Linked DNA regions of Lichenibacterium dinghuense. The protein of the gene in region 1 interacts with the protein of each later gene in a pairwise test. Links are inferred from orthologs where the notes say so. Each region holds a gene or a part of one and is shown in the gene's direction. Other genes may lie near its edges. The genes, in order: L7N97_RS23475 and ileS.

Region 1 (14,270 bases):
AGAACAACCACTACGCCCTGTCGACCCCCGCTCACACGGTGACGGGCGGACGCATCTGGGAGCGCGCCGCGGGCTTCGGCATGCCGGGGGTCTGCGTCGAGGACGGGCAGGACGTGCTGGCGGTCTACGAGGCCGTGAAGGCCGCCGTGGACCGCGCGCGGGCCGGCGAGGGGCCGACCCTGGTCGAGGTGATGACCTACCGCTTCCGCGAGCACGCCGAGGGGCTGCGCCTCAACGTCGACTACCGCAACGCCGACGAGCGCGAGCGCTGGACGAGCCGCGACCCCATCGCGCTGTTCCGTGCCGTGCTGATCGACCGCGGCGTCGCCGACGCGGCCGCCATGGACGCCATGGAGGCCGACATCGCCCGCGAGGTCGACGACTGCGTGAAGTTCTCCGACGCGAGCCCCTATCCGGACGCCAAGGTCGCCTTCGAGCACCTCTACACGGATGCCTACGAGACGGAGGCGCTGCAGTGACCGTGATGACCTACATCGCCGCGATCGGCGCGGCGCAGCGCGAGGCCATGGTGGCCGACAAGCGCGTAATCGTGATCGGCGAGGACGTCGAGGCCAACGTCTACGGCACGACCGGCGGCTCGAAGTCCCGCGCCGAGAAGGGCGACTTCGTGCAGGAGTTCGGCCGCAACCGCGTGCGCAACACGCCGATCTCCGAGGAGGCTATCGTGGGCGCCTCGATCGGCGCCGCCATGACGGGGCTGCGCCCCATCGTCGACCTGTCCTACTCGTCGTTCCTGTACATGGCGATGGACCAGCTCGTGAACCAGGCGGCCAAGAACCGCTACATGTTCGGCGGCCAGGGCTCGATCCCGATCGTGTTCCGCTCGGCCATGTTCTACGGGCTGAACACCGGCGCGCACCATTCGGACCGCCCCTATCCGATGTTCATGAATGTGCCGGGCCTCAAGGTCCTGGTGCCCGCCTCCGCCGCCGACGCCAAGGGGCTGCTGCGCCAGGCCGTCGACAGCGACGACCCCGTGCTGATCTTCGAATCCGTGCCGCTGTGGGGCTCGAAGGAAGAGGTCGACGAGAGCGAGTACCGCATCCCCTTCGGGGTCGCGCGCGTGCGCCGCGAGGGCACGGACGTCACCATCGTGGGCATCTCCGGCTCGGTGCCGCAGGCCGTCAAGGCGGCCGAGGCGCTGGCCGAGCAGGGCATCTCGGCCGAGGTGATCGACCCGCGCACGCTGGTGCCGCTCGACACCAGGACCATCCTCGAATCCGTCCGCAAGACGGGGCGCCTCGTCATCGCCGAACCGGCGCACCGCACCTGCGGGGCCGCGGCCGAGATCTCGGCCATCGTGGCCGAGCAGGCCTTCGACGCCCTGCGCGCGCCGATCCGGCGCGTCACCGCGCCGGACATGCAGATCCCCTTCAGCCCCGCGCTCGAGGCGGGGTTCTACCCGACCGCCGACAAGATCGTGGCGGTGACCCGCACCATCTGCGGCAACAACGCCCCCACCGATCTGTGATCACCCCTTTCAACGGAGTCCGACCATGAAAGTCGAAGTGTTGCTGCCTCAGTGGGGCATGGGCATGAGCGAGGGCACCGTCACGGCCTGGAAGATCAAGGTCGGCGACAAGGTCAACGAGGGCGACGTGCTCGCCGAGATCGAGACCGAGAAGGTGACCCAGGAGCTGGAGTCGCCGGCCAGCGGCACGATCAGGGAGATCCTGGTCGAGGAAAGCCAGGAGGCCAAGGTCCGCACGGCGCTCGCGATCATCGAATCCGACGACTGACCCCGGCCCGGCCGCACGGGCCGGAGGGGGCGAACCCGCGCGGCGCGCGAGCGAGGGCCGCCCTCGCGCCGCGGGACGATCGAGACGGCCGGCGAACGGCCGCAGGCGGCACCCCGGCCGGGGTGCCGGCCCGACCGAACGGAGGGGGAGGGACGCGGATGCCAGCGACGACGGAAGGGCGCACGGGAGATCTCGGCGGGTCGACGCCGCCCGCGCCCAACGAGATCTTCGACGTGATCGTGGTCGGGGCCGGCATCAACGGCACCGGCACGGCGCGCGACGCGGCGGCCCGCGGCCTGCGCGTCGCCCTGGTGGAGCGCGAGGACGTCGGCTCCGGCACCTCCAACTATTCGGGCCGGCTGGTGCACGGGGGGCTGCGCTACCTGGAGCAGGGCGACGTGCGCCTCGTGCGCGAGTCCCTGCGCGAGCGCGAGCGCCTGTTCCGGCTGGCGCCCCACCTCGTCAAGCCCGTGCCGCTCATGATGCCTTTCTACCGGCACAACAAGCGCTCGAAATGGGCCATCCGCGCCGCCATGCTGGCCTATGACGCGCTGTCCTTCGACAAGTCGACGAACTCGCACTTCGTGCTGTCGCGCGAGGAGACGATCAAGCGCAGCCCCGGCATCAACCAGGACGGCCTCGAAGGCTCGGCCATCTTCATGGACGGGCAGGTCGTGTGGTCGGAGCGGCTCTGCGTCGAGGTCGCGCTCGCGGCCCGCGCCGACGGCGTGAAGATCTACACCCACGCGGAGGTCGACGGGCTGATCAGCGACGGCCAGACCGTGAAGGGCATCCGCTACACGGACCGCATCACCGGCGAGCGGCACGCGCTCGGGGCCCGCGTGGTCGTCAACGCGGCGGGGCCATGGGTCGACGCCGTGCTGGCCAGCGACGAGCGCATCACCCAGCGCTTCATCGGCGGCACCAAGGGCAGCCACCTCATCGTCCGGCCCTTCCCGGGCGCGCCGACCGACGTCGTCTACTACGAGTCCCACAAGGACGGCCGCCTCGTGCTGGTCATCCCCTGGGGCGACCAGATCATGATCGGCACGACCGATTCCCGCTACGACGGCGACCCGTCCGAGGCGCGGGCGGACCGGAGCGAGGTCGAATACCTGTTCGGCGAGGTGAACCGGCTGGTGCCCGGAGCCAAGCTCACGGAGGACGACATCCTCTACACCTACGCCGGCGTGCGCCCGCTGCCCTTCGTGCCCGACAAGTCCGAGTGGAACGTGTCGCGCTCCCACGTCATCAAGGACCACGCGCCCGAGCACCGCGGCCTCCTGTCCCTGATCGGCGGCAAGCTGACCACCTACCGCTCGCTCGCCGAGGAGGCGACCGACGAGGTGTTTAAGCAGCTCGGCGCCAAGCCGCCGCGCTGCCTGACGACCGGCATGCCCTTCCCGGGCGCCCGCGTGCAGAACTGGGCGAGGTTCACGGACGACCTCGTCGCCACGAGCGGCGTCGCCCGCCCCGTGGTCGAGCGGCTGGTGGGCATCTACGGCTCCCGCGCCGGCGACGTGCTCGCGGTGGGGCGCGACGATCCCTCGCTGCTGGAGCCGCTCGGCCCCGACAGCACCTGCATCGGCGCCGAGGTGGTCTTCACCTGGGACAACGAGTTCTGCCGCACGCTGCACGACGTGCTGCTCCGGCGCACCATGATCGTCCACACCGCCGACAACGGCGCGGGCGTGGTCGACCGCGCGGCCGACATCCTGGCTAGGCACCTCGGCTGGGGCGCGAACCGCCGCGACAGCGAGGTGGCGGACTACAAGCGCTACATCGAGCGCTTCGCCAAGCCCGAGCCGGCCCCGGCCGCGCACGCCGCCTGACAGACCCGCCGGGCGCGCCCGGCGACCACCACAGCGAGAACACGAGGGAAGGAAGAACCGATGAAGCTGCTCGATCCCCACGCCACCATCGAGGCCGCGCGCCAGGGCGGATACGCGGTCGGCGCCTACAACATGCACAACGAGGAGACCTGCGAGGCGCTGCTGATGGCCGCCGAGGAGGCCGATTCGCCGGTGATCCTGCAGGTCGGCCGCGCCATCATCCCGCACTGGGGCGTCGCGCGCTCCTTCGAGATGACGAAGCGCCTCGCCGAGAAGTCCGGCGCCGAGGTGATCTTCCACCTCGACCACGGCAGCTGGGACGAGGTCCACGAGGCCATCAAGCTCGGCTTCAACTCCATCATGTACGACGGCGCCCACCTGCCGCTCGACGAGAACATCGCCTCGACCAAGCGCATCGTCGAGATCTGCCACTCCTTCGGCATCCCGGTCGAGGCCGAGCTCGGCAAGATCCCGGACGCCGACGAGAAGGTCGACTGGTCCGACTACTACACGGACGTCGAGGAGGCCCGCCGCTTCGTGAAGGAGACCGGCGTCGACACGCTGGCGATCTCGGTGGGCATCGTCCACGGCGTCGTGCCGGGCCGGCCGCAGGAGCCGATCAGCATCGAGCGCACCCGCGAGATCAAGGAAGCGGTCGGCATCCCGCTGGTGCTGCACGGCGCCTCCGGCCTGTCGAACGAGGAGGTACAGGGCGCCAAGGCGGCCGGCGTGTGCAAGTTCAACGCCGACACGGACCTGCGCCACGCCTTCCGCCGCGGCTTCGAATCCGTCTGGGCGCAGGGCGACCGCCAGCTCGAGGACGCGATGCGGGAAGGCCGCAAGCAGATGATCCCGGCCACGATCGAGAAGATGCGCCAGTACGGCTGCGCGGGCCGGGCCGGCGGGGTCACCCGCCGCGCCGCGGCCTGACGGGAGCGCCCCCGCGATGACCGCTACGGCCCCGATCGACGAAGGGCGCGCGGTGCCGCTGTCCAAGACGGCGCGCACCATGGCCAAATACATGAGCCAGGCCTGGACGGCGCCGATGTTCGGCCTCACGGCCGAGGTCGACATGACCGCCGCCAACGCGCGCAGGGCGCAGCTGAAGGGCGAGGGCGTCACGCTGACGGACGTGATCGTGCAGAGCTGCGTCAGGGCCATCAAGGCCCATCCCAAGCTCAACGCACATTTCCGCGACGACGCCGTCGTGTTCTACGACGACGTCAACGTCGGCCTCGCGGTCGCCAACGACAAGGGCCTGATCGTGCCGGTCATCCACGGCGCGCAGGAGCTGTCGCTGTCCGAGATCGGGGCGCGGCGGCGCGAGCTGATCGGCAAGACGCGCACGGGCGGCCTCAAGGTCCCGGACGTGACGGGCGGCACCTTCACGGTGTCGAACCTCGGCATGTTCGACGTGACGCGCTTCACGGCGATCATCAACCCGCCGCAGGTGGCGATCCTGGCGGTCGGCAGCACGGTCCATCGCCAGGTGTGGAACGGCGGCGAGCCCGCGTGGCGGCCGGTCGCCGAGTTCACCCTGACGAGCGACCACCGCGCGGTCGACGGGGCCGCGGCGGCGGGCTTCCTGCAGGCGCTGAAGAAGGATCTCGAAGCGGGGGACGGCGCGGCCTGACGCGGCCGCCCTGTCCCGCTCCGAGGCGACGGACCCGGCCGACCGGCCGGGCACCCGAAGACCGCATCACCGAAGAACATATCCACGGAGGAAACGAAACGTGAGCAAGCACGCCAACCGCCGCCTGTCCCGCCTCACCCTCGGCACCGCGGCCTGCGCGCTGGCCCTGTCGGCGGCGCTGCCCGCCTTCGCGGCCGACAAGGGCTCCATCGGCGTCTCGGTCGCCGACCAGAAGTCGCTGTTCTACGTCGCCGCCGTCGAGGGCATGAAGGCCGAGGCCGCCAAGCTGGGCTACGACCTCCGCATCGCCTCGGCCAGCAACAATTCGAGCCTGCAGATCAAGCAGGTCCAGGACCTGCTGGTGCAGAACGTCAAGGCGCTGATCTTCATCTCGCAGGACTCGACGGCCGCCCAGGCCGGCGTCAAGGCCGCCAACAAGGCCGACGTGCCGGTGGTGGCCGTCGACGAGAAGCCGGAGGCCGGCGCCGGCAAGCTCGTCACCTACATCGCGACCGACAGCGTGAAGGCCGCCCGCGACCTGTGCACCTGGGCGTTCAAGCAGATGGGCGGCAAGGGCAACATCGCCATCCTGCGCGGCGTGCTGGGCGCCACCGCCGAGCTGCAGCGCTCGCAGGGCTGCAAGGAGGCCCTGAAGGAGTACCCCGACATCCACGTCGTGGCCGAGCAGACCGCCAACTGGGACGAGACCGAGGCCTACAAGGCGACCCAGAACATCCTGACCGCCAACCCGAAGCTCGACGCCGTGTTCGGCGAGTCCGACGCCATGGCGATGGGCGCCGCCAAGGCGGCCAAGCAGGCGGGCCGCGACGGGCTGATCTACTTCGGCATCGACGGCTTCCCGACCATGTTCACGGCCGTGAAGTCCGGCCTGACGCAGGCCACCATGGCCCAGAACCCCTACAAGATGGGCGTGATGGCGGTGGACGACGCGGTGGCGGTCATCACCGGCGGCGGCAAGGACATCAAGCCCGAGCAGTACATCGACACCACGCTGATCACCAAGGACAACGCCGGCACCGAGAAGCCGTCGACCTATTACGGCCCGTCCGCCGACAGCATGCAGTGACGCCGAGCCGGCAAAGCGCCGCTCGGGCATCGGTCCTGGCTCGACCTCCCGGGCTGCGGCGCGTGGAGTGACGGCGCCGGTCCCTCCGCTGTCGTCCCGGGCCCGACCCGGGACGACAGCGTCCAACGTGCCGGGGACGTCGGGGGTACCGCCGACGCCACGCTCAGACCAAAACATCGGAGATCGAGGCGCCATGGCCGACCCGCACCCGACCGGCCTCCGCTGCCGAGGCCTCGAGAAGCGCTACGGCGGCCGCCTCGTGCTCCGCTCCGTCGACCTGTCGCTCATGCCGGGCAGCGTGCTCGGGCTCATCGGCGAGAACGGCGCCGGCAAGTCGACCACCAACTCCATCATCGCCGGGGTGGTGGCGGCCTCGGGCGGCGAGATGACGCTCGACGGCGCGCCCTACCGCCCCGCCTCGCCTTCTGACGCGCTGCACCAGGGCGTGGCGTTGATCCACCAGGAGATCCGCCTGCTGCCGGGCCTCACGGTCGCGGAGAACATGTTCCTCGGCCGGCAGCCGACCGGAGGCCTCACCATCGACCGCGCCCGGATGGTGCGGGAATCGCAGGCGGCCCTCGACGCCCTCGGCGTCCGGGTCGACGCGCGGCGCACCGTCGGCGGCCTGTCCATGGCGGTCCAGCAGGGCATCGAGATCGCCAAGGCGGTGATCCGGAAGCCCCGGTACATCATCTTCGACGAGCCCACGGCCTCGCTCGGCGAGGCCGAGGCCGAGCGCATCTTCGCGCAGATCCGCGCCCTCAAGGCCGGCGGGGCCGGCATCGTCTACGTGTCCCACCGCCTCGACGAGGTGCGCGAGGTGTCCGACCGCGTCGCCTGCCTGCGCGACGGCGAGAAGGTGGCCGACTGGGACCACGCGCCCGCCAAGCAGGACATGATCAACGCCATGGTGGGGCGCGACTTCACCTTCGAGCACCACGCGCCGCCGCCGCGCGGCGAGCACGTGGTGCTCAAGGTCGAGGGCGCGAGCCGCGGCAAGGCCTTCCGCGACGTGTCCTTCGACGTCGCCGAGGGCGAGATCCTCGGCTTCGCCGGCCTGATCGGCGCCGGCCGCACCGAAGTGGTGCGCGCCATCTCGGGCGCCGACCGGCTCGACCGCGGCAGCATCCACGTCGACGGCCGCCCGGTGAGCTTCAAGAGCCCCAGGGGCGCCATCAAGGCCGGCATCTTCATGGTGCCGGAGGACCGCAAGGGGCAGGGCCTGCTGCTGGAGCGCGCCGTGGGCGAGAACATCGCGCTGCCCTGGGAAAGCAAGATCGGGCGCGGCGGCATGGTCACGGCCGCCGGCATCGACCGGGTCGCGCAGGACCAGAAGCGCCGCTTCGACATCCGCGGCCGCATGGCCTCGCCGGTCGGCCGCATGTCCGGCGGCAACCAGCAGAAGGTGCTGATCGCCAAGTGGCTCGTGGAGAACCCCAAGGTCTTCATCATCGACGAGCCGACGCGCGGCGTCGACGTCGGCGCCAAGATGGCGATCTACGAGATCATCCGCGGGCTGGCGGCGGCCGGCGTGGCCGTGATCGTGGTGTCCTCGGAGCTGGAAGAGGTGCTGGGCCTCGCCCACCGCGTGTTGGTCATGTCCGGCGGGCGGCAGCGCGGGATCCTGTCGCGCGAGGAAGCGACGCCCGAGCGTGTCATGTCGCTGGCGGTCGCGGCATGACCCGCCGCCCGCCGCCGCGACGATAGAACGAACAAGCGAAGCCCCGGGAGGTCCGACGTGCTCCAATCCACCAACGCGACAGACGCGGCCCACGCCGGCGCGCAGGAGAGCGCCAAGGAGCGCGCCCTCGGCCTGGTCCGCCTCGTGCCGGGGCCGCTGATCGGCCTCGTGGTCGTGATCGTCGTCCTGTCGTACCTGTCGCCCTACTTCCTGACGACGCGCAACATCGTCAACATCTTCAGCCAGGTGTCGGACATCGGCATCATGGCGGTGGGCGCCGCCCTGGTGATCATCACCGGCGGCATCGACCTGTCGGTGGGCGCCGTGCTGGCGTCGAGCCTGATGGTGAACGCGTGGCTGTACCGCTACGGCGGCGTGCCCTTCCCGCTGGCCGTGGTGGCTGGCCTGCTGTTCGGCACCGCCGTCGGCTTCGTCAACGGCGCCCTCTCGACCTACGCCCGCATCCAGCCCTTCGTGGCGACGCTCGCCACCATGTCGGCCTGCTCGGGCTTCGCGCTGTTCATCACCGACGGCAGCCCCATCACGACCTTCCCGGACTGGTACACGAACATCACCGCGATCAACGTCCTCGGCGTGCCCTTCGAGGCTGTGATCCTGGTCACCATCTATCTCATCACCGCCTTCTGGCTGCGCTACCGGCCGAGCGGCCGCGCCCTCTACGCGGTGGGCGGCAACGAGGAAGTGGCGCGCCTGTCCGGCCTCGACGTTCAGCGCATCCGCGTCGGCACCTACGCGATCGCGGGCTTCCTCGCCGCCCTGGCCGGAATGATCGTCGGCTCGCGGCTCGACTCGGCCCAGCCCACCGCAGGCGTCAACGACCTGCTCAGCGTCATCGCGGTCGTGGTCATCGGCGGCGCCTCCCTGGCCGGCGGCGCCGGCTCCATGCTCGGCACCTTCATCGGCCTCCTCACCATCGGCGTGCTGCGCAACGGCATGGGCCTGCTCAACGTGTCGCCGAACCTCCAGCCCGTCGTGATCGGCGGCGCGATCATCCTCGCCGTCCTGACGGACCGGCGCTCGCGCCACTGACGCGCGCCCGCCACCCGCGTAGCCCCGCCCGCGCGCGGGGTCGTCCCAGGAGTACCCCCATGCCGCTCGACCTCGAACTGTCGGACCTGAACGACCTCGACAGGATCCGCGACGCGCTGTCCCGCAACGATCCGCGCGGGCAGTTCACCGCGCTCAGCATGGACAGGCTGACCATCGCCGACGACGCGGTCGACGGGCTGATCGCAGCGGTCGAGCGGCAGCTCGCGCGGGCCGGGCGGCCCGCGGCGCGCGACACCCGCGTTCGCCTCGTCGCCGACGCCGTCACGATCCGGCGCGACGGCCGCGACCTCAAGGCGGACGTCTTCGCGCGGCTGAGCGAGCGCTTCGCCGCGGAGCGCGTTACCCTCGACGACGGCCAGCCGGCCCTCCACGCCGACGAGGCGATGCAGGACCGCGCGGCCGAGCTCTGCGTCGGCGCCGACTGCATCGTGTCGGTCGGGGGCGGCACCATCACGGACATCGCCAAGATCGCCGCCCTGCGCAACGGCGTGCCCGTGCACGTGGTGGTGCAGACCGCAGCCTCGGTCGACGGCTTCACGGACAACTTCTCCGTGGTGCTGCAGAAGGGCGTGAAACGTACGCTGCTGACGCGCTGGCCCGACGAGGTGCTGACGGACGGCCGCGTGGTCGCCGGCGCCCCGCCGGCGCTGAGCGCCGCTGGCCTCGGCGAGATGCTGTCCATGTTCGTGGCGCCCGGCGACTGGCTGCTGGCCTTCAGGCTCGGGCAGGACGACTCCTACACGCCCGTGCTGGTCGAGATGCTGGCCGTCTGCGGCGCGGGCATCCGGGACTGGTCGGTGGGCGTCGGCCGGGCCGAGGTCGACGGGCTGCGGCGCCTCGCCTCCGGCCTCGCCATGCGCGGCATCGTCACCGGCGTCGGCGGCACCAGCGCGTCGCTGTCCGGGATGGAGCACCTCGTCAGCCACATGCTCGACATGCACGGCGCCGAGACGGGCGAGCCGACGGGGCTCCACGGCGCGCAGGTCGGCGTGGCCTCGGTCATCGCCTCCGCGGCCTGGGAGCACTTCTGCGCCCGCATGGAGGCGGAGCCGATCGATCCCGCGCGCCTGTTCGGCGACGCCGGAGTCTGGGAGGACCGCGTCCGCACCGCCTTCGCCGGGCTCGACCGGACCGGGCGCCTCGGCGGGCAGTGCTGGGGCCACTACCGGCTGAAGCTCGCCAAGTGGCACGCCAACCGCCCCGCCGTGGAGCGCTTCTTCGCCGACTGGCCCGCCATCCGCGACGCCCGCGACGCGGTCGTGCTCAAGGCCGATGCCGTGGCGTCATGCCTCCACGACGGCCGCGCCCCCAAGCGCTTCGGCGATCTCGACCCCGCCCCGTCCGAGCGGCTGATCCGCTGGGCCGCCCTGAACTGCCAGTTCATGCGCGAGCGCTTCACGGTGGCGGACCTCCTCACCTTCGCGGGCTGGTGGGACGAGGAGGGCGTGACGGCCGTGTTCGACCGCGTCGAGCGCGCCTGCGCGGCGGCCGAAGCCGGGGCGAGGGCCGCATGACGCGCGACCTCGTCGTCGGGCTCGACGTTTCCACCACCGCCGCGAAAGCGGTGGTGTGGGACATGGGCGGCCACGCGGTCGCGGAAGGGCGGCTGTCGATCCCGCGCGCGAGCTCCCATCCCGGCTGGGGCGAGCAGGATCCGGCCGACTGGTGGCGCGCCACCGTCGAGGCGCTGCGCCGCGCGACCGCGCAGGTCGACGGGAACCGGATCGCCGCCCTGTCGATCGCCCACCAGCGCGAGTCCTTCGCGTGCCTCGACGCGGAGGGCGAGGCCGTGCGCCCGGCTATCCTGTGGCTCGACACGCGGGCCACGGCGGAGATCGTGGCCCACGGCGACGCGCGGGTCCACGAGGTCACAGGCAAACCACCCAACACGGCGACGAGCTGGTACAAGCTGCTCTGGCTCCAGCGGCACGAGCCCGACGCCATGGCGCGCACGCGCCGGGTCGTCGACGTGCAGGCCTACCTCGTCCACCGCATGACCGGGCGATGGCGGACCTCCTTCGGCAGCGCCGACCCCATGGGCCTGCTCGACATGCGCGCCTTCGCGCTCGACGCGGAGCTGCTCCGACGTGTCGGCCTCGCGGCCGAACAGGTGCCCGAGCTGTCCCCCTCGGGCGTCGAGCTCGGCCGCCTCGCGGACGGCGTGGCAACGGCCGCGGGCCTGACGCCGGGCCTGCCGGTCATCGCCGGCATCGGCGACGGGCAGGCGGCCGGCCTCGGCGCGGGCATCACGGCGCCCGGCGCCGCCTACCTCAACCTCGGCACCGGCATCGTGTCGGGCACGTTCAGCGCGGACTATCGCTGGGGACGCGAGTTCCGCACCATGTGCGGGGCCGCGCCCGGCACATACATGCCCGAAACCTTCATCGGCGGCGGCACCTTCAACGTCAGCTGGTTCGTGGACCAGTTCTCGGACGCGGACGTGCGGCCCTTCGGCCTCCAGGACTCGGCCGAGCGCATCCTCGAGATCGCGGCCGAGAAGGTGCCGGCCGGGTCGGACGGGCTGCTGGTCCTGCCCTACCTGTCGGGCGCGCTGTCGCCGTATTGGGACAGCGACGCCCGCGGCGTCTTCCTCGGCCTGTCCGCGCATCACGGGCGCTCCCACATGTATCGGGCCCTTCTGGAGGGCCTGGCGATGGAGCAGCGGCTGTCGACCACCGGCGCCGAGGCGGCGCTGGGCGTGCCGATCGAACGCCTGCGCGTGATGGGCGGGGGCTCGCGCAGCCCGCTCTGGTGCCAGATCGTCGCCGACGTGCTCGGGCGCCCGGTGGAGGTCACGCGCGAGACGGAGACGACCTGCCTCGGTGCCGGCATGCTGGCCGCCGTGGGCGCGGGCCTCCACGCGAGCATCGCCGATGCCGCCGCGGCGATGAGCGGGACGCGCGAGGTCTATCGTCCGCACGCGCCGACCGCGTCCTTCTACGGCGACCTCTACGAGGTGTACCGCGGGCTCTACCCGCGCCTGCGGGACAGCTTCGCGCATCTCCAGGAGGTGTTGAAGAGCCGCGGCGCGGCCGGGGGCTGACCCCTCCGGCGGGGTCAGCGGCGGTCGAGCAGGAAGGCCGCGGTGTTCTCGTCGCTGACCAGCGCGGTGACGAAGCCGCCGCGCAGGCTGGCCAGCAGCGCGTCCCGCTTGAGCTCGCCCCCCGCCACGGCCATCCGCCGCGGGATCGCCCTGAAGTCTTCGAGCGAGATGCTGATCGGGTTGATCGACGGGGGGAGCTCGACGGGCTGGCCGTCCCGGTCGATCCAGCGGCACACGATGTCGCCCACGGCCCGGCGGTCCGCCAGGAACCGCCTCTGCTCGGGGGTGATGTGGCCGATCTTGAAGAGCGTGGCCTCGTCGTGCATCGCCCCCATGCTGTAGACCACCGTGGACGCGTTGCGCGCCAGCTCGAGGGACTCCCGGATGCCGGGGTCGTTGGCGAGCCCGGCCGCCGTCGCCTCGTCTTGGACGTAGACCGGGGCCAGCAGCGGGCGCACGGTCGCGCCGAAGCGCTGCCCGACCTGCGTCGCGATCTCGTTGGTGTTGGTGCCGAGTTCGGCGTTGTGGAGGCCGCCCACCATGGCCACCACCTGGACCCCGGGCACCGTGTTCTGGCCCACCAGCGCGTCCGCCATGGCCTGCATGGTGCTGCCCCAGCTCACGGCCAGCACGGCGTCCTCGACCACCAGGGCGGCCAGCAGCTCGGCCGCGGCGCGGCCGAGCCAGCGCTTCTGGATCGCGCCGTCGTCCGCCACCGGCACGATGCGCACGCTGTCGAGCCCGTAGGCGCGCTCCAGGTCGCGCTCGGCGCGGAACATGCCGGAGGTCACGTTGAGGGTGACCTTGACCAGCCCCTCGTCCTTGGCGCGCCGGAGCAGGCGCGTGACGGTGCTGCGGCTGACGCCGAGCAGCCGCGCGATGTCGCCTTGCGTCAACTCCTCATGGTAGTACAGCCAGGCGGCGCGGGCCACATCGCTTCCGCTGGTGTCGAAGTCGTTCATCGGTCCGCCTTTATCGACCCATGCCTGCGTTGCAATCGCTTTTTTTCGCTGATACAAATGTGCAAGCCATAAAAATATGCGTCAGCAGACGTGACATCATCGGGAGGAGGCAGACCCATGCTGATCGGAGTCGATCTCGGGACGTCGATGATCAAGGCGGCCGCTTTCTCGCCCGAGGGTGAGAGCCTGGCGGTGGCGTCGCGCCGGCCCACCCTGCGGCATCTCAGCCACGACCGGATCGAGCAGGATTTCGAGGAGGTCGTCGCCGCGGTGGGGACGGTCGTGGCCGAGGTGCGCGCCGCGGCGGCCCGCGAGCCGACCGCGGTCGGCATCACGGGGCAGAGCGACGGCCTGTGGCTGCTCGACGCCGACGGCCATCCCGTCCGCCCCGCGGTCTCCTGGCTCGACGGGCGCGGCAACCCCTATCTCCAGCGCTGGATGGACGACGGCACCTACGAGGCCGTGTTCCGGCGCAACGGCAACGCCATGTTCGCCGGCAGCCACGCCCCGCTGATGGCGGCCCTCGCCGACGGCGATCCCGCCGCGCTCGACCGGGCCGCCACCGCGAGCTACCTCAAGGACGGCATCCTGCAGCGCCTCACCGGCGTCCGCGTGACCGAAGCCTCGGACGCGTCGCTGCCCTTCCTCGACACGCGCACGCGCCAGTACGACCCCGAGATCCTGCGCCTGCTCGGGCTGGAGCGCCACGCGCGCCTGCTCGCCCCCGTGGCGCCCTCGCCGGCCCGGGCCCATCCGCTCAACGCCGCCGGCGCCGCGCTGACGGGGCTGCCCGTGGGCCTGCCCGTCCATGCGGGCCCGTTCGACCTGCCGGCCTGCGCCATCGGGGCGGGCGTCGACCGGCTCGGCGACGGCCTCATCACGCTCGGCACCACCCTGGCCTGCCAGGTGCTGCGGGATGCCGTGGACACCACGGGCGAGCCGATGGGCATGACGCTCTGCATGCCCGAGGAGGGACGCTGGCTGCGCGCCGTGCCGGCCATGGTGGGCACGGCCTCGCTCGACTGGGTCCTGGCCCTGGTCGGCGCCAAGCCGCCGGAGCTGGAAGCGCTGCTGGCCGAGAGCCGCCCCGGAGCTCGGGGCGTGACGGCGCTGCCCTATTTCGCCGCCACGGGCGAGCGGGCGCCGTTCTGCGACGTTTCGGCGCGCGGCCAGCTCGTCGGGTTGACGATGGGCACGGGGC
Region 2 (15,030 bases), 1.1 Mb from region 1 along the record:
GCTTCGCGTTCCGCGACATCCTGCAGAACTTCCTGGCCGGCATCCTGATCCTGCTCACCGAGCCCTTCCGCATCGGCGACCAGATCGCGGTCAGCGGCTACGAGGGCACGGTCGAGGAGATCGAGACCCGCGCCACCTCGATCCGCACCTACGACGGGCGTCGCGTGGTGATCCCCAACGCGACGCTGTTCTCCCAATCCGTCACGGTCGACACCGCCTATTCGCACCGCCGCCTGCAATACGACGTCGGCATCGGCTACGGCGACGACGTGGACCGCGCCCGGGCCATCGTTCTGGAGGCGATGCGCGGCGTCGAGGAGGTGATGGACGAGCCCGCCCCGGAGGTGCTGGTGGTCGACCTCGCCGGCTCCAGCGTGAACCTGCGCATCCGCTGGTGGATCGAGCCGCCGCGCCGCGCCGACGTGGTGGCGAGCCGCGACCGCGTGCTCCAGGCCGTCAAGGAAGCGCTGCAGGGCGCCGGCATCGACCTGCCCTATCCCACCACGCAGGTCCTGTTCCACGACCAGACCGAGGAGACCGACGGCGACCGCGCGCGTCAGCGCGAGGGCTGGCCGGCGGGACCGGACGGCCATCCCGCGCCGCGCGACCTCGTCGGCGCGCTGCGCGCCGGGCGGGGCGAGCGCAGGGAGGGATGGCCGTGACCGCGGGCCCGGACGCGCCTTGGGGGGGGGCGGGGCGAATCCGTCGCCGATCGGGCTCGTATCCCGCCGCCGCCGGCAGAGCTCCGAACTCAGGTCAACGCAGGGCCGCCGGGAGCGCCCTTCTCCCGCTGGCGGGAGAAGGTGGCGCCGCGAAGCGGCGACGGATGAGGGTGGGACGCGCGCCGCATCGACCAGATGTCGACCCTGCGTCGCATGTCGAACCTGTCGCGACCCCTCATCCGGCGCTTCGCGCCACCTTCTCCCCAGAGGGGAGAAGGGCGAAGCGGCACCGTCGACCTGAGTTCGGAGCCCCGCCGCCGCCGGGGCCGGAATTGACCGCGGCCGCGTCAGCCGGTCAACTGCTCCGGCAGGGGAGAAACACCATGGCGGCGATCGCGTTCATCGGGCTCGGCAACATGGGCGCGCCCATGGCGGCGAACCTCCTCAAGGCCGGCCACACCGTCACGGGTTTCGACCTCAGCCCCGCCGCCCTCGATGCCGCGCGCGCGATCGGCATGGCGGTCGCCCCGTCGGCGGCCGCCGCGGCGGACGGCGCCGAGGTCGTCGTGACGATGCTGCCGGCGGGGGACCACCTCGTCGAGGCCTACGAGGGCGGTCTCGTGGCCGCTGCGCCCACGGGCGCGCTGTTCATCGACTCCTCGACGGTCGACGTCGCCTCGTCCCGCCGCGCCCACGATCTCGCGGCGGAGCGGGGGATGATGGCCGTGGACGCGCCGGTGTCGGGCGGCGTCGCCGGCGCCGAGGCCGGCACGCTCACCTTCATGGCCGGCGGCACGCCCGAGGCGGTCGAGCGCGCGCGGCCGTTCCTGGCCAGCATGGGCCGGCGCGTGGTGGCCTGCGGCGGCCCCGGCGCCGGCCAGGCCGCCAAGATGTGCAACAACATGATCCTCGGCATCTCGATGATCGGCATCTCCGAGGCCTTCGTGCTGGCCGAGAGGCTCGGCCTCGACCACCAGGCGCTGTTCGACGTCGCGTCCACCTCGTCCGGCCAGTGCTGGGCGCTGACGAACCACTGCCCCGTGCCGGGGCCGGTGCCGGGCAGCGCCGCCAACCGGGGCTACAGGCCCGGCTTCGCCACGGCCCTGATGCTGAAGGACCTGACGCTGGCGCGCGACGCGGCCGAGAGCGTCGGCGCCGACACGGCGCTCGGCCGCCACGCGCGCGACATCTTCGCGGCCTTCGCGGCGGGGGGAGGGGCGGGGCTCGACTATTCCGCGGTGATCGAGGCGGTGCGCGGCGGGGCGCGGTCCGGCGTCGCCGGTCCATGAAGCTTCCGTCACGTTGGGCCTGAGGCGGGCACAAAGGGGCCTCGCCGCGGGTTCACGGGGGCGCGGCGCCCCGCCCGCGCCCGACCCCTGGACGCCATGACTCCCCCCGCCGACCCCTCGTCCCGCCGCGCCCTGCTGATCGTCAACGAGCACAGCCGCTCGGGCCGCGAGCGCGGCGACGAGGCCGAGGCGGCCCTCGCCGCCGCCGGCCTCGCCGTCACGCGCGGCCACACGCGCTCGCGCGAGGACGTGTCGCGCCGCATCCGCGACGCGAAAGGCGAGGTCGACCTCGTGGTGGTGGGCGGCGGGGACGGGACCATCAACGCCGCCGCCCCCGGCCTCATCGCGACGGGGCTGCCGCTCGGCGTGCTGCCGCTCGGCACCGCCAACGACCTCGCCCGCACGCTCGGCCTGCCCCCCGACCTCGACGGGGCCGTCGCGGCCATCGCGGCGGGCCGCACGCGCCGCATCGACCTCGGCGAGGTGAACGGTCACCCCTACTTCAACGTCGCGAGCCTCGGCTTCGGGGTCGACCTCACCCACGCGCTGACGGCCGACGCCAAGAAGCGGTGGGGCCCGCTCGGCTACGCGGTGGCGGGCCTGCGCGTGATCCGTCGCCTGCGGCCGTTCCACGTCGACATCGAGATCGGCGGCGAGCGCCACGCCTCGCGCACCGTGCACCTCGCGGTGGGGAACGGGCGGCACTACGGCGGCGGCATGACGGTGAGCCACGACGCCGAGATCGACGACGGCCGGCTCGACGTCTACAGCCTCGAGGTCGGCAGCGTGTGGAAGCTCCTGCTGCTGCTGCCCGCGCTGCGCAGCGGGCAGACGCGGGACTGGACCGAGATCCGAACCCTCGACGGCTCCGAGATCCGCGTGACGGCGCATCGCGAGCGGTCGGTCAACGCCGACGGCGAGATCGTCACCCGCACGCCCGCGGTGTTCCGCGTGCTGCACGACGCCGTGACGGTCTACGCGCCGGGCTGACTCCCTCGCACATTCGGCCCGTCCGCCCCCGCGCGGGCTAAGGACGGGCGGCCGAGGCTTCGGCGGCCTGTGGGCCCCGAACGCGAAAGGGCGGAGGCTCGCGCCCCCGCCCTCCCGAACGCCGATGATCGCTCGATCAGTAGGTCGCGATCGTGGTGCCGCCGAACGGGGCGCCGATCACGCGGAACGGCACCTGGACGATGTCGCCGATGGCGCGCAGCGGGGCGCCGATGAGGACGAGCGGGTTCTGCGCGACGCTGCCCGTGGCCGGGAAGATGCCGTTGATGGCGCGGAACGGCAGCGACACGACGTTGCTGGCGAAGCCGAGCGGCCCGGTGATGAGGGTGCCGGGGCCGGTGTTGCCGATCGGCGCGGGGGCCACCACGACGGGAGCCTCGGCGGCGACGGTGCGGCGCACGGTGAGCGGACGGCGGCTGGCCTCGGCCGAGCGCACGGTGCGGACCGGGCGGCGGTAGACGGCGCGGCTCGGCGCGTAGCCGTTGATGCCGGTCGCCTGGTCGGAGGACAGCGTGTTGGGCTGCATGCCGTTCGGGCCGTTGGTGAGGCTGCTCTGGGCCGAGGCCGACAGGTCGCTGGCGGCGAGGGCCAGGGTGGCGACGGCGGCCGCCGCAGCGATCTTCTTGATGGTGGTCATGATCCGTACTCCAGACGATGGTCGCGGGCAGAATGCGCGGCGACGGCCATCGGTTCATTCCGCTGCGGCAGGTCTGCCCCGCGGAGGCCGCTTCGACGCCGCCAGCGTGTCCGCATCAGGGCGCCGCGGCGGCGTCCCCGCCCATCGCGGCGTTTCGGAGCCCGCGCGTGGCAAAGATGCGACAGCGCCTCCGCGGCGACCTCTTCCCTCTGCCGGTCGACCCACGGCTCCGCGCGGCGTGGCGATCCCGTCACCGCCGCCCCGGCTCACGAAAAAGTGAGATGCCGATCTCGGCTCCTCTTGCGGGGGCAAGGACCGTCACCACATCAGGGGCACGCGGGCCACAACGGACGCGTGATTTCGAGAGGTTCCGGCCAGCAACGCCGGGATCGCATGTCGCTCCAGTGAGGATGTGTTCAGATGCGCCAGTACGATCTTTCCCCCCTTTACCGTTCCACCGTCGGCTTCGACCGGCTGTTCACGATCCTCGACCAGATGTCGGGCGTGGACGCCTCGGCCCAGACCTATCCGCCCTACAACATCGAGCGGACCGGCGAGAACGCCTATCGTATCTCCGTCGCCGTGGCGGGATTCTCCGAGGATGATCTGTCGATCGAGACCCGCGAGAACGTCCTCCTGATCCGCGGCGCCCGCAAGACCGATGCGTCCGAGACGCCGAAGACCGAAGTGCTCTACCAGGGCATCGCGGCCCGCGCCTTCGAGCGCCGCTTCCAGCTCGCCGACCACGTCCAGGTGACGGGCGCCGCCCTGGAGCACGGCCTGCTCCACGTCGACCTCGTGCGCGAGATCCCCGAGGCTCAGAAGCCCCGGCAGATCGCCATCGGCACCAACGCCCGCGCGCCGAAGGTCGTGGAGTCCAAGGTCGCCTGACCGGCGGGCGCGACCGCGCGATCGAGGCAGGGGCGTCCCTCACGGGGCGCCCTTTTTCGCGTCCGCGCTGCTATTCGGCGGCGAGCGGCATCACGACGATCTCGGCCGGCTTCGGCGCCAGGCCGATCTGCGCGCGGCGGTCGCGCACCGCGGCCCGCACCTGGTCGAGCGCCATCCCGAAGGCCGCGAGGCGCCGGTCGTCGACGCGCGGCAGCGAGCCGTCGAGCGCCCGCGCCATCAACTGGTCGGCCTCGCCCTGCAGCGCGTCGAGCTCCTCGCTCGACGCGGCGGCGCGCGCCTCCCCCATCAGGGCGATCAGGCGGGCGACGTCGAGCTCGAGCTGCGGCGTGCGGGTGCCGCTGAGCCGCCCCATCACGGCGGTGACGCCGGACGCCAGCACGCCGAGCAGCATGGCGCCGATGTAGATCATGTCGCTGTATTTATCGAAGAAGGTCTGCTCGTCGTCGTCGATATAGGCCGCGGATCCGGCGTGGACGGGCAGGGACGCGCCCTTGTCGGTGCTCGGCGCCTCGATCCGCATGGCGATCGGCGCCGTCGCGGCGATCGGGCCCTTCTCGGTCAGGAAGAAGCGTGTCAGCCCCGCGACGAGGTCCTGCGACACGTTCTCGTTGGCGACGAGCCGGTGGGTGATGCTGAGCGTGTCGTAGTCCTTGCCCGGCCGGGGCGGCGTCCCGCCGAAGATGCCGCGCAGCACCTCGGTCTTCTCGTAGGCGGGCGAGCGCGACGCGATGGCCTCGGCCTCGGAGATGGGCAGGAAGACCACGGTGCCCTTTGCGGGCTCCGCCTCGTCGTCCTCCTCCTCGTCGTCGCCCTTGTCGGCCTTGGCGATCCTGGCCGGCTTGGCGGCCGGGGGAGCCTTGCCCTTGGCGGGTTTCGCCGCGGGCTTGGCGCCCGCCTTGGCCGGAGCCGGGGGAGGGGGAGCCGCGGCGGGCGGCGGGTCGATCGTCGACACGGTCCGCACGATGGCGCGCAGGGCCGAGTTGGACAGCACGTCGACCGCCATCACGGCCGATATCCGGTGCGAGCGCAGCGCGGCCTCGATCTCGTCGGGCTTGAGCTGCACCGTGGCGACGCTGTCCGGCTTGAGGTCGGCCTCCGCCAGGACGTTGGCGAGCAGGCTGAGGTTCCCGGCCCCCATGCGCAGCACGCCGACCGTGTGCCCCGGCAGGTCCGCCACCGTCTTGATGCCGCTCGACGCCGGGGCCACCAGCACGGCCGAGTCGCGGTGCAGGATCACCACGGTCTGCGCGTCGCCGGGGATCGCCACGTCGGTGCGGATCACCGCGAGGTCGGCCCGGCGGGCGTCCACCGCCTCAGAGGCCGCCTTGGCGTCCTCGACGAGCTGGATCTGCAGGCGCGCCGGGTTGTGGCTCCGCTTGAGGAGGCGCGCGGCGGAGTCGATCAGCGCGCGGTCCGGCTCGTCGTTCTGGGACACCGCCACGGTCAGCCGCGTCGGCCGCTCGTACCACAGCGCGCCGCCAGCCGCGGCCGCACCCAGGGCCGCGACCGCGCCGAAGGCCGCCAACATCAACGGGCGCTGCATGGACGCCGCCTTTCCGAGCCCCGGGTCACCGATCTCCCGCCATCCCACGATGAGTTGTGGCTTATTGTGAGGCCGTCATGATGAATCATCGGCGCGAACGGAAGGTTCATCCGCCGTCCGTTCCACGCCGATGCGCCGCGGTCAGGCCGCGGCGCGCAGCACCTGGAACAGGTAGAACCCGTTCATGCGCACGGCCTGGTGCGCGATGGCGCGCTGGAAGCCGGGCAGCGCCTGGCGCTCCGCATGCTGGCCGCCGAAGTCCCACTCGCCGGAGAACAGGAAGCGCGGCACGGCCGTGTCGGCCGGCACGGCGCAGCAGATGTCGCCCTCCTCGCGGCGGCGGAACATGTTCCAGATCTGGGGTTCGTGTTGCGTCCCCATGGGTCGAGGGTCCTCCTTGGCTGGATGACGGGGCCGTGAGGCCGTCCGTCGGCCGATGCCGATACGCCGACGCGGGTCCGCCGAAGCGGATCCATGACCGGCAATGCGCGAACATCGGAGTCGGTTACGGCGGCATCGCGGCGCGCCGCGCGGGGCCGCGAAAAACGGAACCCTTCCAATCTTCCTGGCAGGCTGCTACGTCGGGCGCATGACGACGCGGGCCCGTGATTTGCGGATTATCGGCCCGTGCGGCGCTGGAGCCTGAGGCTCGCCCCGCACGGGACCCTTCGCACGCCCGCATCCCCGCCCAACGCAGCGCCGCGCCCGCCCGGGATCCCGCCTCGCCGCAAGCCTCCGGTCTCCCCATGAACGACGCTCCCACGGCCGCCCGAGACCCATCGGCGACGCCGGCCGCCCCCGACTACGCCAAGACGCTGTTCCTGCCCCACACGGACTTCCCGATGCGGGCCGGCCTGCCCGCCAAGGAGCCCGAGCTGCTGGCGCGCTGGGCGAGCATCGACCTCTACGGCCAGCTCCGCGCGCAGGCGGCCGGCCGGCCGAAGTTCGTGCTGCACGACGGGCCGCCCTACGCCAACGGCAACATCCACATCGGCCACGCGCTCAACAAGATCCTGAAGGACCTCGTGACCAAGTCCCAGCAGATGCTGGGCCGCGACTCCGACTACGTGCCGGGCTGGGACTGCCACGGCCTGCCGATCGAGTGGAAGATCGAGGAGGAGTACCGCGCCAAGGGCCGCAACAAGGACGCCGTGCCGGTGGTGGAGTTCCGCCGCCAGTGCCGCGCCTTCGCGCAGGGCTGGCTCGACGTGCAGCGGGAAGAGTTCAAGCGCCTCGGCATCGTGGGCGACTGGGACCACCCCTACGCCACCATGGCGTTCAACGCCGAAGCCCACATCGCCCGCGAGATCATGAAGTTCGCCCGCAACGGGCTGCTCTACCGCGGCTCCAAGCCCGTGATGTGGAGCGTGGTCGAGAAGACGGCGCTGGCCGAGGCCGAGGTCGAATACGAGGACCACACGTCGGACACGGTCTTCGCCGCCTTCCCGTGCCGGACGGTGCCGGCCGGGGGCGGCGTTCTCGACCACCGGGCGTCGGAATGGAATGCGCTGGCGTTCCGCCACGAGGCCTCCGGCGAGATGATGCCGGCGCGCGTCGTGATCTGGACCACCACGCCCTGGACCATGCCGGGCAACCGCGCCGTGGCCTTCTCGCCCAAGGTCGCCTACGGGCTCTACCGCGTCACGAGTGCGGCGGCCGACAACTGGGCCAAGGTGGGCCAGCGCTACGTGCTGGCCGACGCCCTGGCCGAGGGCGTGTTCAAGGCCGCGCGCGTCGAGGGCTTCGAGCGGCTCTCCGACGTGTCGGCGGAGGCGCTGTCGGTCGGCCTGCTGGCGCATCCCTTCGCGGCCACCCTGCCGGGCTACGGCTTCGGCGTGCCGATGCTGGCCGGCGACCACGTGACGGCCGAGGCCGGCACGGGCTTCGTCCACACGGCACCGGGCCACGGCCGCGAGGACTTCGACCTGTGGCTCGCCTCGACGCGCGCGCTCCAGGCGCGCGAGATCGAGCCGCGCATCCCCTACACGGTCGACGCCGACGGCTTCTACACGGCCGACGCGCCGGGCTTCGAGGGCCGCCGCGTGCTCACCGACAAGGGCGCCAAGGGCGACGCCAACGACGCCGTCTTCGCGGCGCTCCAGGAAGCCGGCACGCTGGTCGGGCGCGGCCGGCTGAAGCACAGCTACCCGCATAGCTGGCGCTCGAAGAAGCCGGTCATCTTCCGCAACACGCCGCAATGGTTCATCGCCATGGACCAGCGGTTCGCGGTGCCGGGCGCGCCGCTGCGCTCCGCCGCGGCCCGGGGCTCCAACGCGCCCGACACGCTGCGCGGCGTGGCGCTCCAGGCCATCGCCGAGACCACCTGGGTGCCGGCCGCGGGCGAGAACCGCATCACCGGCATGATCGGCAACCGGCCCGACTGGGTCGTGTCGCGCCAGCGCGCCTGGGGCGTGCCCATCGCCATCTTCGTGCGCGACCGCGACGACGGCACCGCCGAGATCCTGCGCGACGACGCCGTCGACGCGCGCGTCATCGCCGCCTTCGAGGCCGAGGGCGCGGACGCCTGGTACGAGGACGGCGCCGCCGCACGGTTCCTCGGGGAGCGGGCCGCCGAGGGCTGGACCAAGGTCGACGACATCCTCGACGTGTGGTTCGACTCCGGCTCCACCCACGCCTTCACGCTGGAGGATCCGGAGCACTTCCCGCAGTTTCGGGGCCTGCGCCGCCGAGTCGACGGCGGCGACGACGAGGTCATGTACCTCGAAGGCTCGGACCAGCACCGCGGCTGGTTCCACTCGTCGCTGCTTGAGAGCTGCGGCACGCGCGGCCGCGCGCCCTACGACATGGTGCTGACCCACGGCTTCACGCTCGACGAGAACGGGCGCAAGATGTCGAAGTCGCTCGGCAACGTCGTGGCGCCGCAGGACGTCATCAAGGCGTCGGGCGCCGACATCCTGCGCCTGTGGGTGGCGGGCGCCGACTACGCGGGCGACCAGCGCCTCGGCAAGACGGTGCTGAACACCACGGTCGAGACCTACAAGAAGTGGCGCAACACCCTGCGCTGGATGCTGGGCACGCTGGCGCACGCGCAGGCCGGCGAGGCCGTGCCCCACGCCGAGCTGCCCGAGCTGGAGCGCTTCGTGCTCCACCGCCTCGCGGAGCTCGACCGCACGGTGCGGGCCGGCTACGCGGCCTTCGACTACACGCGCATCCTGTCGGCGCTCGGCGCCTTCATGACGAGCGACCTGTCGGCCTTCTACTTCGACGTCCGCAAGGACGCGCTCTACTGCGACCCGATCTCCTCGGCGGTGCGCCGCGGGGCCCTCACGGTCGTGGATGCCGTCTTCGACCGCCTCGCCGTGTGGCTGGCGCCGATCCTCAGCTTCACGGCCGAGGAAGCGTGGCTGGCGCGCCACCCGTCCGAGCGCGGCTCGGTGCACCTCCAGCTCTTCCCGGAGACGCCCGAGGCGTGGCTCGACGAGGCGCTGGCGGCGCGCTGGCGGCGGGTGCGCGACGCGCGCCGCGCCGTCACCGGCGCGCTGGAGCTGGAGCGCGCCGCCAAGCGCATGGGATCGTCGCTGGAAGCCGCGCCGCGGGTCTTCGTGGCCGACGCGGACCTGCTCGCGCTGCTCCGCGGCGTCGACTTCGCGGAAGTGTGCATCACCTCCGACATCGCCCTCGACGCCGGCGAGGGCCCGGCCGAGGCCTTCCGCCTGCCCGACGTGCCGGGGGTGGCGGTGGTGCCGGCCCGCGCGGAGGGGCGGCGCTGCGCCCGCTCCTGGAAGGTGTCGCCGCTGGTGGGCACCGACCCCGACTATCCCGACGTCACGCCGCGCGACGCGCTGGCGCTGCGCGAGCTCGCCGCGGCGGGCCGCCTGCCGTGACGGGCGCGTTCCGCGCCGGCCCGCGCGCGCTCGGGGCGGCGCTGGCCGTCCTGGCCTTCGCGGCCGACCAAGCCTCGAAGCTGTGGATGCTGCGCGGCTTCGACCTGCCGGAGCGCTCGCCCGTCGCCGTGGCGCCGGGCGTCGACTTCGTCATGGCCTGGAACCGCGGCGTGTCCTACTCGCTGTTCACGTCGGACACGGATGCGGGCCGCTGGCTGCTGGTCGCCGTCACGCTGCTCGCGTCGCTGGCCCTCGCCGTGTGGCTGTGGCGGAGCGGGACGGCGATGACTTCGGCGGCGCTGGGCCTCCTGATCGGCGGCGCGCTCGGCAACCTCGTCGACCGCGTCAGCTACGGCGCCGTGGTGGATTTCGTGTCGCTCCACGCCGGCGGCTTCCACTGGTACGTGTTCAACGTCGCCGATTGCGCCATCACGGCCGGCGTCGTGCTGCTGCTGCTCGAATGGATCGTGCCGGCAAGGCCGGTTGCGACCCTCGGTGCCCCCAAATCGCCGTGATCCTCACAGCATAGTTGAAGCCTCCGATTTTGTTCCATGCGCTGAGGTGGAAATGTTGCCTGGATCGAAGGGTGATCGTCGCGGGGCGGTGGCGGCAGCGGCCGCCTTGGGCCTGTGCCTCGCGGGCGCGCCGGGCGCCTGGGCGGCGGACGACGGCTACGCCAACGTGTTCTCCTCCGTGCTGGGCTCGGTGGGGCTCATCAAGAGCGACCCCCCGCCGGACATCCAGTACCGCGAGCGCCCGCCGCTGGTGCTGCCGAAGGACCCCGGGCTGCCCAAGCCCATGGTCGACGGCATCAAGCGCACCGCCGCCTGGCCGCAGGACCCCGACGTGCTGAAGAAGCGCAAGGAGAGCGCCGAAGCGCACGCGCCGCACACGCTCGACCCCAACATGAGCGACCACGGCATGATGCTGTCGCACGACGAGCAGATGCGGGGACGCGCCGCCGTGGCCGAGGCCGCCGACGACCAGCCCGTCCGCTCCGGCGAATGCGGCAACGACGGCCAGCACTGCATGCTGCTCAAGCCGGACGAGATCAAGCGCCAGGACGAGGCCTACCGCTCCCAGAACCCCGACAAGAAGGACCAGCTCGTCGCCGGCCAGGAGCCCACGCGCGAGTTCCTCACCCAGCCGCCCAAGGGCTACATGAAGCCCACCAAGGTCCTGAAGGCCACGGCGGAGGCGCCCGAGGAGAAGGTCGACGAGTCGAGCCCGCGCTACATGCAGCAGCAGGCCGCCAAGCACCGCGCCGAGATGGACCAGTGATCGGCTGCTGATCCGGTGCAGCACGACAAGACGCCCGCGGCTCGCGCCGCGGGCGTCTTCGTTTCACCGGCGCGGGACGCGTCAGGCCGGGTGGAACTCCAGCGCCACGCCGTTGATGCAGTAGCGCTGGTAGGTCGGCGCGGGCCCGTCGGGGAAGACGTGGCCGAGGTGGCTGCCGCAGGTGGCGCAGTGCACCTCGGTGCGGACCATGCCGTAGGACCTGTCCTCGGTGGTCTCCACCGCGCCCTCGACCGGCAGGTTGAAGGACGGCCAGCCGGTGCCGCTCTCGAACTTGGTCGTGTTCACGAACAGCGGCGTCTCGCAGCCCGCGCAGGAGAAGGTGCCGGCGCGCTTCTCGTGGAGCAGCGCGCAGGAGCCGGGCCGCTCGGTGCCGTGCCGGCGCATCACCTGGTACTGCTCGGGCGTCAGCAGCTCGCGCCATTCGGCGTCGCTGCGGGTGACGGGGAAGGACTGGGCATCGTGGGTCATGGGAGGCCTCCGGTTCCTCGCGGAACTGTCCATCCGGGGCCCGTTCGTCAAGGTGGCGCCGCCGCCCCGGCCGCGCCGCGCCTCAATGGAACCGCACCGGCACCGACAGGCCGATGCGGCCGCCCATCTCGGGCGGGGGCGCCGGGACGGGGCTCGCGCGGCGCACCATCGACACCGCCGCCGCGTCGAGCTCGGGATCGCCGGAGCTGCCCGACACGGAGGCCGAGACGACGCGCCCGCCGCGGTCCACCGAGAAGGCGACCCGCACGGTGCCGCCCGAGCCGTTCGGCGAGGCCGGCTTGTAGGCGTTGAGGTGGGCCACCACCTCGCCGCGCCAGTTCGCGACCGCCGCGCCCGAGGCCACCGGGGCGGCGGACTCGCGGTCGTCCCCGCCGCCCTCGCGGGCCACCGCGGCCCGCGCCGCGCGGGCCTGCTCGCGCGCGGCCTGTCGCCGGGCCCGCGCCTCGGCGGCCGCCTGCGCCCGCGCTTCGTGCCGCACCTCCTCGCGGGCTTCCTGCCGGGCCTCGGCCTGCGCGTCCCACGCGTCCTGGCGGGCGACCTCGCGCGGGTCGGGCTTCGGCGGCGGCTTGACGGACTTCTGCGGCTTCGGGACCGCGACCTTCTTCGGGGGCGGCGCGGGCCGCGGCGGCGGAGCCAGCACGGCGTCGGACGGCGCGGGCGAGGGCGGCGGCGCGACCTCCGGCACGGGGAGGGGAGGGGCGGCCGCAGCCTCGACCGGGGCCGGTTCCGGCGGGGGCGTCTCGACGGGCGGGGGCGGGGGTGCCGCCACGGCAGCCTGTGGTGGCTCGGCGGCCGGCGGCGGGGGAGCCTCGGGCGGGGCGTCGGGCGCCTCGGCGACCTGCTTCTCCTCGCCGGGGCCGGCGGTTTCGGTCGGCTTCGGCTCGGCGGTCGGGGGCACCGGCACCGACACGGGCTCGAGCTCCACCGTCACGCCGGCCGCGCCCTCGGGCGGGGGCGGGGGCGCGAAGGCGTGGCCGACGAGCCACCAGCCGGCGCCGACGTGGACACCGGCGACCAGGAGGGCGGCCGCGGCCCAGCGCAGGCCCTCGCCGGGCTCGCGGCCGCCGCCGAACGCGACGGCGCTCACGGCGCGGAGCCCGGGGCTGCGCCCTGTCCCGTGTCCTCCAGGCCGACCAGCGCCACCTTGAGGTAGCCGGCCGAGCGCAGGGCGTTCATCACGTCCATCAGGTCGCCGTAGGGCAGGCCGGCGTCCGCGCGCAGGAAGACGCGCCGGTCGCGGTCGCCCCCTGTCTCCGCGTCGAGCCGGCCGCGGAGCCCGTCGCGCGGCACGCCTTCCTCGCCCAAAGATAGGGAAAGGTCGCGCTTGACGGTGAGGAACACCGGCTTGTCGGGCCGCGGCTGCACCTTCGCGTTCGAGGTCGGCAGGTCCACCGGCACGTCCACGGTGGACAGCGGCGCCGCCACCATGAAGATGATGAGCAGCACCAGGGCCACGTCGATGAAGGGCGTGACGTTGATGTCGGCGATCTCGCCGACCTCGTCGTCCCCGTGGCCGAGCTTCACCGCCACGGGATCACTCCGCCGCCTGCTGGCGCAGCGAGGGCCGCCGGTCGAGGTCGCGCGACAGGTGGCGCATGACTTCCGCCGAGGCGTCGCCGAGCAGCGCCTTGTAGCCCGCGGTGGCGCGGGCGAATCCGTTGAAGATCACCACGGCCGGGATGGCGGCGACGAGGCCGACCGCGGTGGCCAGCAGCGCTTCCGCGATGCCGGGCGCCACCACGGCGAGGTTGGACGTGTGGGCCTGGGAGATGCCGACGAAGCTATTCATGATGCCCCACACGGTGCCGAACAGCCCCACGAAGGGCGCGACCGAGCCCACCGTCGCGAGCACGCCGGTGCCCCGCGTCATGGCGCGGGCGCCGCGTGCCTCGATGCGCGACAGCGACAGCGCCGCGCGCTCCTTGACGCCCTCCGCCGGCAGCCCGCCCGAGCGCGACACCTCCTCGGCGGCCGCGGCGATCAGCGCCCCCACGGGCCCGCGCGCGGGCGCGTCGGACCGCGCCGCGGCGGCCAGGCTGTCGGCCTCCGCCAGCGCGCGCAGCCCGCGCGTGGCCCGGCGCCGGGCGCCGAAGAGCTGCATGGATTTCGCGAGCCAGATCGTCCAGGTCGCGACCGAAGCGGCGAGCAGGCCCACCATCACGGCCTTCACCACCACGTCGGCGTTGAGGAACATCGACCAGGGCGACAGGTCGTGCGGCAGGCTCGCGTTCACGGCCGGCTCGGCGGCGGCCGGGCCCACCGGAGCCGCGGGGGCCGGAGCCGGGGCCGCGGGAGGTGGGCTCGCGGGCGCCGCCTCCGCCGCGGCAGGCTGGGGGGCGGCTGCGGTGCCCTGCGCGAGAACCGCGCCGGGGGCGATCAGCAGCGACAGGAGCACCAGCGCGGTGCGCCACCTGTGGGTCATGGTCGGTCTCCGTCGTTCCGGAAGGGGCGGGCGGCGAAGGATCGCCCGTCCTGGGAGGGGCTCACGCGCGGCGAAGGGCGGGGCGTGCGGCGCTCGGGCCCGTCGAGGCCGGCCGAGCCGCGGAAGCGGCGCGCCGGGCGGGATCAAAAGTCGAAAGCATCGCGCTCGGGTCGGCCAAACAGACGAAGGCGCCCGGCCGGGGCCGGGCGCCTGGGAAACGCGCCCATAGCGCGTCTGGCTCTTCGACTTGTTCTAAACGCCCGACAATGGAGCTGTTCCAGTTCCAGCCAGGGCCGGGAATCTTCTCAGATCGAGCCGGCCTCCACCATGAAGTTGTTGGCCGTGCACATGGCGCTGTCGTCGGAGGCCAGGAACAGCACCATGCGGGCGAGGTAGACGGGGTCGATCGGGTCGGGCAGGCACTGGCGCTTGAGCTGCGCGCCGAGCTTCTCCGGCGTCACCCACAGCTCCTTCTGCCGCTCGGTCATGACCCAGCCGGGGACGACGGTGTTGACGCGGATGCGGTGGGGGCCGAGGTCGCGGGCGAAGCTCCGCGTCATGCCGTGCACGGCCGCCTTGGCGGTGGTGTAGACCGGCATGCCGCCGCCGGCCTCCCACCAGGAGTTCGAGCCCATGTTGACGATGGAGCCGCGGCCCGCCGTCACCATGTCGGGCGCCGCGGCCTGGATGGCGAAGAACATGTGGCGCAGGTTCGTGGCGATGCGCTCGTCGTAATAGTCCGGCGTCACGTCCTCCCAGCCGTGGCGGTCGTCGCGCGCGGCGTTGTTGACCAGCACGGAGGCCGGCCCGAGCTCCGCCTTCAGGGCCGCGAAGGCCGAGCGGAGGGCGTCGATGTCGCGCAGGTCGCAGGGGGCGAAGCGGACGGCGCCGCCGAACTCCTTCGCCAGCGCCTCGCCGCGC

What was found.
Region 2: the proteins of L7N97_RS23475 (region 1) and ileS interact in binary tests that used the Escherichia coli proteins (3 or more experiments, as listed by UniProt). The link is inferred for Lichenibacterium dinghuense from one-to-one orthologs.

What each region holds. Positions count from the first base shown.
Region 1 is NZ_JAJLMN010000001.1:4,885,323-4,899,592, forward strand. The notes cover bases 4,462-7,318. They hold L7N97_RS23475 (substrate-binding domain-containing protein), read left to right. Parts: upstream 4,462-5,325; coding sequence 5,326-6,312; downstream 6,313-7,318. Other genes in these bases: L7N97_RS23465 (class II fructose-bisphosphate aldolase), read left to right, coding at 4,462-4,522; L7N97_RS23470 (2-oxo acid dehydrogenase subunit E2), read left to right, coding at 4,539-5,225; L7N97_RS23480 (sugar ABC transporter ATP-binding protein), read left to right, coding at 6,506-7,318. Also shown: L7N97_RS23445 (thiamine pyrophosphate-dependent dehydrogenase E1 component subunit alpha), read left to right, coding at 1-479; L7N97_RS23450 (alpha-ketoacid dehydrogenase subunit beta), read left to right, coding at 485-1,492; L7N97_RS23455 (biotin/lipoyl-containing protein), read left to right, coding at 1,518-1,760; L7N97_RS23460 (glycerol-3-phosphate dehydrogenase/oxidase), read left to right, coding at 1,919-3,592; more of L7N97_RS23465, read left to right, coding at 3,653-4,461; more of L7N97_RS23480, read left to right, coding at 7,319-7,993; L7N97_RS23485 (ABC transporter permease), read left to right, coding at 8,051-9,043; L7N97_RS23490 (iron-containing alcohol dehydrogenase), read left to right, coding at 9,103-10,578; L7N97_RS23495 (xylulokinase), read left to right, coding at 10,575-12,107; L7N97_RS23500 (sugar-binding transcriptional regulator), read right to left, coding at 12,122-13,069; L7N97_RS23505 (FGGY-family carbohydrate kinase), read left to right, coding at 13,187-14,270. UniProt on the Escherichia coli protein: Part of the ABC transporter complex RbsABC involved in ribose import. Binds ribose. Also serves as the primary chemoreceptor for chemotaxis.
Region 2 is NZ_JAJLMN010000001.1:3,759,441-3,774,470, forward strand. The notes cover bases 6,480-10,096. They hold ileS (isoleucine--tRNA ligase), read left to right. Parts: upstream 6,480-6,797; coding sequence 6,798-9,896; downstream 9,897-10,096. Other genes in these bases: lspA (signal peptidase II), read left to right, coding at 9,893-10,096. Outside these bases: L7N97_RS17955 (mechanosensitive ion channel family protein), read left to right, coding at 1-662; mmsB (3-hydroxyisobutyrate dehydrogenase), read left to right, coding at 1,046-1,951; L7N97_RS17965 (lipid kinase), read left to right, coding at 2,048-2,941; L7N97_RS17970 (hypothetical protein), read right to left, coding at 3,078-3,596; L7N97_RS17975 (Hsp20 family protein), read left to right, coding at 4,017-4,487; L7N97_RS17980 (ABC transporter substrate-binding protein), read right to left, coding at 4,558-6,051; L7N97_RS17985 (hypothetical protein), read right to left, coding at 6,193-6,432; more of lspA, read left to right, coding at 10,097-10,411; L7N97_RS18000 (hypothetical protein), read left to right, coding at 10,500-11,177; peptide-methionine (R)-S-oxide reductase MsrB, read right to left, coding at 11,259-11,666; L7N97_RS30325 (energy transducer TonB family protein), read right to left, coding at 11,749-12,774; TonB system transport protein ExbD, read right to left, coding at 12,771-13,217; tonB-system energizer ExbB, read right to left, coding at 13,222-14,109; L7N97_RS18025 (SDR family NAD(P)-dependent oxidoreductase), read right to left, coding at 14,415-15,030. UniProt on the Escherichia coli protein: Catalyzes the attachment of isoleucine to tRNA(Ile). As IleRS can inadvertently accommodate and process structurally similar amino acids such as valine, to avoid such errors it has two additional distinct tRNA(Ile)-dependent editing activities.